DNA from 2 places in the Actinoplanes sp. NPDC049668 genome. Region 1 is predicted to be linked to the other one. Evidence: riboswitches for the same ligand, from Rfam matches in the RefSeq annotation. Region 1 holds a riboswitch; the other holds the start of a gene.

Region 1 (4,402 bases):
AGCACCGCGACCGCGCCGGGCGGCACCACGGCGCCGGTCATGATCTCGACCGCCTGACCCGGGCGCAGCACCCCGGCCCAGGGTTGCCCGCCGGCCAGGACCCGGCCGACGACCCGCCACGGCCCGGCGCCGGACACGGCGTACCCGTCCATGGCGGCGGTGTCGGTGCCCGGCAGGTCGGCGCCGGCGTGCACCGGCGCCGCGAGCACCCGGCCGGCGGCCGCGCCGAGCGGCACCCGCTCCGGCGGGAGGGCGGTGGCGGCCGCACCGGCGACCTTCAGGGCGGTGCGCCACGGTACGGGGCTGTCGACGGATCGCATCGCTGTCAGTGTCACATCAGCACTGCACCGCGGCACCGTCACGTCCGCGTGCCGGTACCGGGTCCGCGCGGCGACGGGAACCTCACCGCGGCGCCGGCGCGAATGTGAGGCCGGGGGCCTCATCCGTTCGTGTGACGGCGTGGCTGATCGCACTCGCGCGTGTCTAGGGTCGAGCGCGGGCGGCGAGCGGAGGGGTGTGGCTGTGCGTACCGGTGCGGATGTCGTCCGGGACGTGCTGGCCGCGCTGGCCCCCGCCGAGCTGCCGTTCCTGGAGTCGGTGCTGGAGGCGTACCGGATCGATCCCTGGACCCTCGACGGGCGCCGGGCCGGCGTCCCGGCCGACCAGGTCCGCGCGTGGTCGGCCTTCGTGCTCGGCTTCGTGGCCGAGACGGTGGTCGCACAGCAGCCCGCCGGGGAGCCGGGCCGGGGCCGGCTGAGGATGATGCTGACCCGCCGGCGGTCGCGGATCGGCGAGCTCGCGAACGTGCCGGACGCGCCGGTGCCCGCGTTCGAGGCGGAGCAGCTGCGCCGGGCCTGGGCGTCCGCCGTCGGCGCGGCGGCCGGCCGCGGCCACCCGCCGCGGGACACCGAGGCGTTCGCCGTCGCGGTGGTGGCGGCCCTGGCCGCCCGGCGCCCGCCCGCGGACTAGTGGTCAGGGGCGGCCGAGGGCCCGGTACTCCCAGCCCGCCGCGCGCCACGCGTCCGGGTCGAGGGCGTGCCGCCCGTCGAGGATCCGCCGGGCGCCGACGACCTGGGCCATCGCCTCGGGGGCGATCTCGCGGAACTCGGTCCACTCGGTCAGCAGCACGACCACGTCGGCGTCGCGGGCCACGTCCAGCGCGCCGGTGCCGTACGCGAGCTCGGGGTGCGCCCGGCGGGCGTTCTCCATCGCGGCCGGGTCGAAGACGTGCACGCGGGCGCCGAGGCCGGCGAGCGTGCTCGCCACCTCGAGCGCGGGCGCGTCGCGGATGTCGTCGGAGTCGGGCTTGAACGACGCGCCGAGCGCGGCGACCTTCTTGCCGGCCACGTCGCCGCCGCACAGCTCGACCACCAGGTCCACCGCCCGCGAGCGGCGGCGCCGGTTGATGCCGTCGATCTCGCGCAGGAAGCCGACGGCCCGGCCGACGCCCAGCTCCTCGGCCCGGTGCGCGAACGCCCGGATGTCCTTGGGCAGGCACCCGCCGCCGAAGCCGAGCCCGGGGCGCAGGAACTTGCCACCGATCCGCTCGTCGTACGCCAGGGCCTCGGCCAGGTCCCGCACGTCGGCGCCGGTGGCCTCGCAGACCTCGGCCATCGCGTTGATGTAGGAGATCTTGGTGGCCAGGAACGAGTTCGCGGCGACCTTGACCAGCTCGGCGGTCTGCAGGTCGGTGACCTTGACGGGTACGCCCAGCGCGAGCACCGGCTCGAACGCGGCCCGCAGCCGCTGCTCGGCCCAGTCCGAGGTGACGCCGAAGACCAGCCGGTCGGGCCGCATGGTGTCGTCGACGGCGAAGCCCTCCCGCAGGAACTCCGGGTTCCAGGCCAGCTCGACCTGGTCGCCGGCGGGCGCGGTGGCCCGGATCAGCCCGGCGAGGCGGGCGGCGGTGCCGACCGGCACCGTCGACTTGCCGACCACGAGGGCGCGGCGGCGCAGGTGCCGCGACAGGGCGGTGACCGACGCGTCGACGTAGGTCAGGTCGGCGGCGCCGGAGTCGCCGCGCTGCGGCGTGCCGACGCAGATGAAGTGCACGTCGCCGAACTCGCCGGCCTCCTGGAACGAGGTGGTGAAGCGCAGTCGGCCGGTCTCGAGGGCCTTGGTGAGCAGCTCGGGCAGGCCGGGCTCGAAGAACGGCACCTCGCCGGAGTTGAGCCGGGCGACCTTGTCCGCGTCGACGTCGACACCGAGCACGTCGAAGCCCAGCACGGCCATGCAGATGGCGTGGGTGGCGCCGAGGTAGCCGGTGCCGATGACCGTGAGGCGGGGGCGCAGGGTCGTGCTCATCAGACGAAATCCTCGGAAGTCAGCGGAGTGGCTGTACCAAGGACGCCGGTTTCGCCGCTGGCTCCCCGCCGGACATGGGCGACCAACTCGCCCGGCGGATCAACACCTCGCCCACGGCTCGGTGCGAGCCGCCCGGGGGATACTGCCATCCCGGTACCGGCCTCACCTCACCTGACCAGTCAGGATTGCCGGCATGGGCGGCCCGCCGCCGGTCGCGCGACCGGCCGAAAATTTGGCATGAGAAAGTCCATGGAATTTTGAACCGGATGAATTCGGCGCAGATCTGAACCACCACGCCGGGCGGTCGCGTACCTGCTTTCGTACGCATTGACGTCCGACGACTAGGAGTGGTGATGAGACTGCGACAGCGACGACGCACCGGGGGCAGGAGCACCGGGGTCAACCGCAAGGCGATCGGCGGCGCAGTCATCGCTGGTGTGCTGGTGGTCGGCGGTATCACGGGCCTGCAGCTGGCGTCGGCCGGCGAGCAGACGGCACCCGGGGAGATCGTCGTTGTCGACGGTCAGAATTTCGACATCGCCGGTTGCGAGAAATTGGAAATCAACGCCGGCGCGGTTATCTGCGACGGCGAACCATTGGCGCCGGAACAGGAGATAGGCGCCGCCGAGGCCGCCGCCGCATCGGCGCAGGCCCTCGAGGAATCGTGCGACCAGTTCGCGATCGACCAGGCCGCGGCCGCCGAGGAGGCGGCCGGCGCCGCCGAGGACGAGGGTGCCGCCGAGGACGCCGCCGCCGAGGAGGAGGAAGCGGCCGCCGCCGCGGCGCACATGTCCAAGCGGGCCAAGAAGGCCGCGGCCAAGAAGTGGGCCAGGGCCATGGGCAAGGAGAAGGGCGCCGCGAAGGAGAAGGGCGCCGCCGAGGAGGCGGGTGCCGCCGAGGAGGCGGAGGACGCCGCCGCTCAGGAGGACCTGGACGCCGCGGTGACCGACGCCCGGGCGGCGCTGCTGGTCGCCTGCCTCGACCTGGCCGGCAAGAAGGCCGCCGCCGCCGAGGCCGCGGGCGACGCGGGCGCCGGTGAAGAGGCCGGCGCCGGCGAGGAGGCCGGTGCCGAGGAAGAGGCGGGTGCCGAGGAAGAGGCCGGTGTCGAGGAGCAGGCGGGCGCCGAGGAGCAGGAGGCTCCCGCGAAGAAGTAGAAGAAGTAGGCGTTACAGCGCACTGGCCCCGCCCGCGTCTACCGCTGGCGGGGCCGGTGCGTCGCGGCCGACATCAGCACCGGCCGCGCAGGCCGTCGACGGTCGGCTTCCAGTCGGCGCTGTCGCGGCTGTCGGCGGTCAGGCCGAGGCCCGAGGCGATGGCGATGGCGACGAAGAACAGCAGTACGGCGATTCCCATGACGATTCACACCCTTGATCCGGCGGGTTCTGGCCGGTGCGCACCGGGTTGCTGATACCAAGCATGAACCGGCCGGGCGGCCGCGGACAGTGGCAGAGATGCCATACATCTTCAAAATCCTGCCAGTTCGTCGTAGGCTGGCGGACATGCTGAACAGCGTCGCCGTCATCGTCATGCCAGAGGTCGCCGTGTTCGAGCTCGGCGTGCTCTGCGAGCTGTTCGGCTACGACCGCACCGCGGAGGGGCTGCCGGCGTACGAGTTCGCCGTGTGCAGCGCGGACGGCGCCGCCGTGCGTACCCATGCGGGCTTCTCGATCTCCCCCAGCCACGACCTGGCGCCGGCCGAGGCGGCCGACCTGGTCGCGGTCGTGCCGAGCAACGCCGAGCTGGAGCCGCCCGCGGCCGTCCTCGACGTGCTGCGCCGCGCGCATGCCCGGGGCGCGTGGGTGATGAGCGTCTGCACCGGCGCGTTCGCGCTCGGCGCGGCCGGCCTGCTCGACGACCGCCGCTGCACTACGCACTGGCGGCACACCGACGCCCTCGCGGCCCGGTTCCCGGCCGCGAAGGTCGACCCGAACGTGCTCTACGTCGCCGACGGCAACCTCATCACCAGCGCGGGCACCTCCGCCGCCGTCGACTGCGGACTGCACCTGATCCGCGAGGAGCAGGGCTCCGCCGTGGCCACCCAGCTCGCCCGGCGGATGGTCGTCCCGCCGCACCGCGAGGGCGGCCAGGCGCAGTTCAT
Region 2 (4,402 bases), on a different contig from region 1:
TCCTGGCGGCCGGTCGCCTGGTCACGCCCGCGGACCGCACCGGGGTACGCGGCCAGCTCGCGTTCCTGCGCGCCGAGCTGGACGACGGCGCCGCCGAGCAGGCGCAGGAGATGTTCCCCGAGGGCTACCTCTTCCTGTACGCGCTGTACGGCCTCGCCCAGGTCGAGCGCGGGCAGGTGACCGAGGCGCGCTGGGCCCTGTCCCGCCTCGAGACGCCCGCCGGCCGTTCGTCTTTCAGTGCCTCGCTGACACCGCCGTACGGGGTCTTCTACCAGGGCTGGACCAACTGGCTGCGCGGCGGCGTGCTCTCGCTGCGGCCGGATCCGGCGCTGCGGCGCGACTTCGAGGCCGCGTCGGCGGCCCTGGCGGCCGCCTTCGACGCGTCACCGACGCCGTACCTCGCGGCCTACCCCGCCAGGCCTGGCCGGTCGACTCGACGGTCGCGATCGCCTCGCTGCGCCTGCACGACAAGCTGTTGCCGCCCCGGTACGCCGGCACGGTCGACCGCTGGCTGACCGGCGTCCGGCAGCGGCTCGACCCGGCGACGGGCCTGCTGCCGCACACCGTCGACCCGGCGACCGGCGCGCCGACCTCGGTGGCCCGGGGCACCTCGCAGAGCATCATCCAGCGCTTCCTGGTCGACATCGACCCGGCGTTCGCGCGGTCGCAGTACCTGCGCTTCCGGTCCCTGTTCGTGGTGCAGCCGCTGCGCCTGGGCCCGGCGGTCCGGGAGTACCCGGTGGGCACCGACGGCCCGGCCGACGTGGACTCGGGGCCGCTGCCGCTCGGGGTGAGCCTGTCGGCGACCGCGGTGACCCTCGGCGCGGCGTCGGTCGCGGGGGACCTGCAGCTGGCCGGGGCGCTCGCGAACTACGGGGAGTTGGTAGGGGTACCCGTGTCGACGCCGTGGTCCAAGCGCTATGCCGCCGGGGTGCTGCCGATCGGTGACGCCTTCGTGGCGTGGTCGAAGACCGCGCGGCCGTGGGTCTCGGCCGCGCAGCCGCCGCCGTCGCCGGGGCTCACGCGGTGGTGGCGGCTGCCGTTCCTCGCGGCGCTGGCGCTCGCCGTGCTGCTCGCCTGGCTGCCGCTCATCCGCCGGCGGGCGTCAGCCGGTGCCGGCGGTGCCTCAGTTGGTGCCGGCGGCGACGAGGCCGATGCCCGCCGCGGCCAGGCCGGTGACGAGCAGGGCGGCGCCGGTCCAGAGCAGTGCGATGAACCGGTTGGGGCGCTGGGGGTCGCGGCCGGCCACGGAGAGGAAGAAGCCGCCGGGCATGAGGATCGCGGCGGCCAGCACGCCCAGTGAGAGCGCCTGCCAGAGCTGGGCGACGTCGTTGAGCTGGGTGAGCTGCAGGACGAGCAGGCCGAGGATGACCAGCACGCCGGCGTGTGCGTGGCCGGCCCGGAAGAAGCGCTGCTGGAGCTCGTTGGCGGGCACGCTGCCGCGGGCCACCTTCAGCAGGAACGTGCCGCCGTAGGCGATGCCGACGACCGACAGCAGCACGACGCCGGCGATGATCTGGTGGACGTTGTCTAGCATCTCGGGGGGTCCTTACCTCAAGGGGTTGAACTGGGACAGCGCCCGCCGGGCCAGAGCCTCGACGTCGACGGTCTGATTCAGGGCGCCCGCCAGGGAACCGTTGAGGGCGAGCGTGGCGATGCCGTGCACGACGCCCCAGGCGGCGACCTCGGCCGCGATGGGGTCGGCGGCGCCGAGTGCGCGCACGCCGTCGCGCAGGGGTGCAAAAGACTCCGAACGCGCGGAAATCAGCTCCGGGTCCTCGTTATCGAGCAGGTCGGAGCGAAACATCACGGCGAAGTGACCGGGATTCGCGAGGGCGAATCGGACATAAGTGACGCCGACCTCAATAAATCCGCCTGTCGTCGCGGAGCTGCGTAACTGCTCGGCGAGCATGAGATTGCCTTGCACGGCGAGCGTATTGAGCACACCCTCGCGGCTGCCGAAATGGCGCCGGAAAGCGGTATGACTGACGCCGATCTCGGCGGCGAGAGCACGCAGGCTGAGCGCGCCGACGCCGTCGCGGGCAATCACCGAGACGGCGCCGGCGAGGATCGCGTCGCGCAGATTCCCGTGGTGATAACCGGCCATGCGCTGAAGTTACCAGCGGATACTTCTCACTGTCAAGATTGATGGGCGCCTACGCGCGTGAACCGATTTCCGCAGTTTGGGCGCTTGTCGCCCCGTGATCGTGTTAAGAGTAAATCACCACAAGACCGCGTGGTCGGGGCTAAGCGGCCTAAAAGTCCAATTCACCAACAGTCCGGCAATTCGCTGGTTACAGTACGGACGGCGCAGCTCCCCAATGCGAGCTTTGTCCCCGCGATGGGTGCCCGCGCCGACCGGCCGAAAAGTCCGGTGCACGACCAGCCGTCGCGTGCGGCACCGAAAAGGCAAACCCGCCGAAAGGCGGGGACGCAAAGCCAGGGACCTCCCGGATGGGAGGCGGCCCAGCCGCCGAAGGAGACAGAAACACACATGCGCTATCAACCAGCCCATGCAGCCAGGAGCGGCTCGGATCCGTTCTCGCTGCGTGGCCTCAAGCCGCTACGAACGGCTCTCTCAGCCGCGGTCGCTGGCGTCATCGCCTTTGCGCCGGCCGTCTTGATCGCGTCGCCGGCGTCCGCCGCCCCTCCGGAGCTCACGATCGCTGACGCGCAGGCTGTCGAGGGATCGCCGGTCGTCTTTACCCTGCACTACACAGGTACCGGAGCGGCGACGTACAACATCACCGTTGCGCCGGGGACGACCAATCCGGCTGCCCTTACGGACTTCGGCTCACCGAGCCCCGCGTCCGTTACGTTCGCCGCCACCGGCGCCCCTGACCAGACGGTTTCCGTCCCGACCACGGACGATGCCCTCGCCGAGCTCAACGAGACATTCAAGCTGACCGCGACGAACCCCGCCGACGCGTTGGACACGCTCACGGCAGTCGGCACCATTCTCGACAACGACCCGTTGCCGTCGTACACGCTGAGCGCTGCACCCAATCCCGTCGTCGAGGGCGCCGGGGCGACGGCCACCATTACGGCGAAGCTCAGCGCCTTGTCCGGTATGCCCACCGTGGTGACTCTCAACACCGTCAACGGAACGGCGATCGCGGGCGTTGCTCCGCTGGGTGACTACACCGCGCAGGTCAACGAACAGTTCACCATTCCGGCCGGCCAGCTCACCGCTACTCACCCCATCCCGATCACCAATGACGGTGTCAAGGACGCGAACGACCTGGAGACATTCACGGTCAACACCGTGGCCACTAATGTCTTCCCCACGACGGCCAGCACGACGGTGAGCATCAGCGACGTCCAGGCGACGCCGGTGCTGACTCTGGGTGGTGGTGGCACCGTGGTTGAGGGCACTCCGCTGAACCTCCCCATCACGATTACGCCGCCTTCGGAGAAGGCGATCACGGTGGAGTGGAACGCCGTGGCGGCGCCAGCGGTGGCCGGTCACGGCGCCGCGACGCCCGGCACCGACTTCACGTACCCGGCCTCGCGGACGATCACGATTCCCGCGAAAACCGGGACCGTGGCCGACGCCATCACTATCTCGGCCCCAGTCGACGCCATTAACGAGCTGCCTGAGGATATCGCGATCGAGTTGGTCAATCCGACCAACGCCACACTCGGCTCGCCGGTGAAGCAGATCCTAACGATCACGGGCGGCGAGTCGCCGCCAACCGTGGCCATCACCCCGACGGCCGTGACCGAAGGCAACTCCGGCATCACAAGCAAGACCTTCACCGCGACCCTGAGCGCAGCCGCCGGGCGAGTTGTCACGGTGGACTGGGAGACTGCCTCGCTTGGCACCGCGGTGGGCGATGCCCAGCCGGTCAAGGACTACATCACGAAGAGTGGCAGGCTCGTATTCCCGGCGGGCACGACCACTCAGACGTTCACGGTGGACATCGTCGGTGACACGATCGACGAGGGCGGGAGCATCGCTTCGCCGGACACCGATACTGAGTTGTTCAACATCATGCTGTTGAATGTGGACGGCTCGGCGACGATCGGCTCCGGGATCACCACGATCGCGATCACGGATGACGACGCCAAGCCAACCTTTACCTTCGCCGACATGACGAGGGACGAAGGCGATGAGACGGCCGCGGTCCTGCTTCCGCTGACGTTGTCGGGGGGAAGCGATCAGACCCTGGTGTTCAACATCACCGATGTCACCGGCGCGAATTCCGGCACCGCGTCTGGCACCGTGGGTGCCTTGGTGGGCTCTGGTGACTACTCGCTGGTGACCAACAAGATCACGGTTCAGCCGGAGACGACCACCGGCTACGGCGTGCTGCTGGTCTTCGGTGATGACATCTACGAGGGGGACGAGACTGCCTACTTCCAGGCGGCAGCCGACCCGGTTACGCATTCGAACGACTTC

The links. Region 1 has a riboswitch for cyclic di-GMP ahead of ACIBSW_RS34130 (UDP-glucose/GDP-mannose dehydrogenase family protein). Riboswitches for the same ligand answer to the same signal wherever they lie in the genome.
Region 2: it holds a riboswitch for cyclic di-GMP, as region 1 does, so the genes downstream of both, ACIBSW_RS28820 (Calx-beta domain-containing protein) here and ACIBSW_RS34130 (UDP-glucose/GDP-mannose dehydrogenase family protein) in region 1, are expected to answer to the same signal.

Annotation. Positions count from the first base shown of each region.
Region 1 is NZ_JBITLR010000009.1:157,750-162,151, forward strand. It holds gene ACIBSW_RS34120 (molybdopterin molybdotransferase MoeA) at 1-320, opposite strand, end outside; gene ACIBSW_RS34125 (hypothetical protein) at 523-969, shown strand; gene ACIBSW_RS34130 (UDP-glucose/GDP-mannose dehydrogenase family protein) at 973-2,304, opposite strand; cyclic di-GMP riboswitch class II at 2,339-2,423, opposite strand; gene ACIBSW_RS34135 (hypothetical protein) at 2,658-3,458, shown strand; gene ACIBSW_RS34140 (hypothetical protein) at 3,532-3,657, opposite strand; gene ACIBSW_RS34145 (helix-turn-helix domain-containing protein) at 3,804-4,402, shown strand, end outside.
Region 2 is NZ_JBITLR010000007.1:137,072-141,473, forward strand. It holds gene ACIBSW_RS28805 (hypothetical protein) at 1-515, shown strand, start outside; gene ACIBSW_RS28810 (hypothetical protein) at 476-1,303, shown strand; gene ACIBSW_RS28815 (TetR/AcrR family transcriptional regulator) at 1,550-2,107, opposite strand; cyclic di-GMP riboswitch class I at 2,399-2,478, shown strand; gene ACIBSW_RS28820 (Calx-beta domain-containing protein) at 2,495-4,402, shown strand, end outside.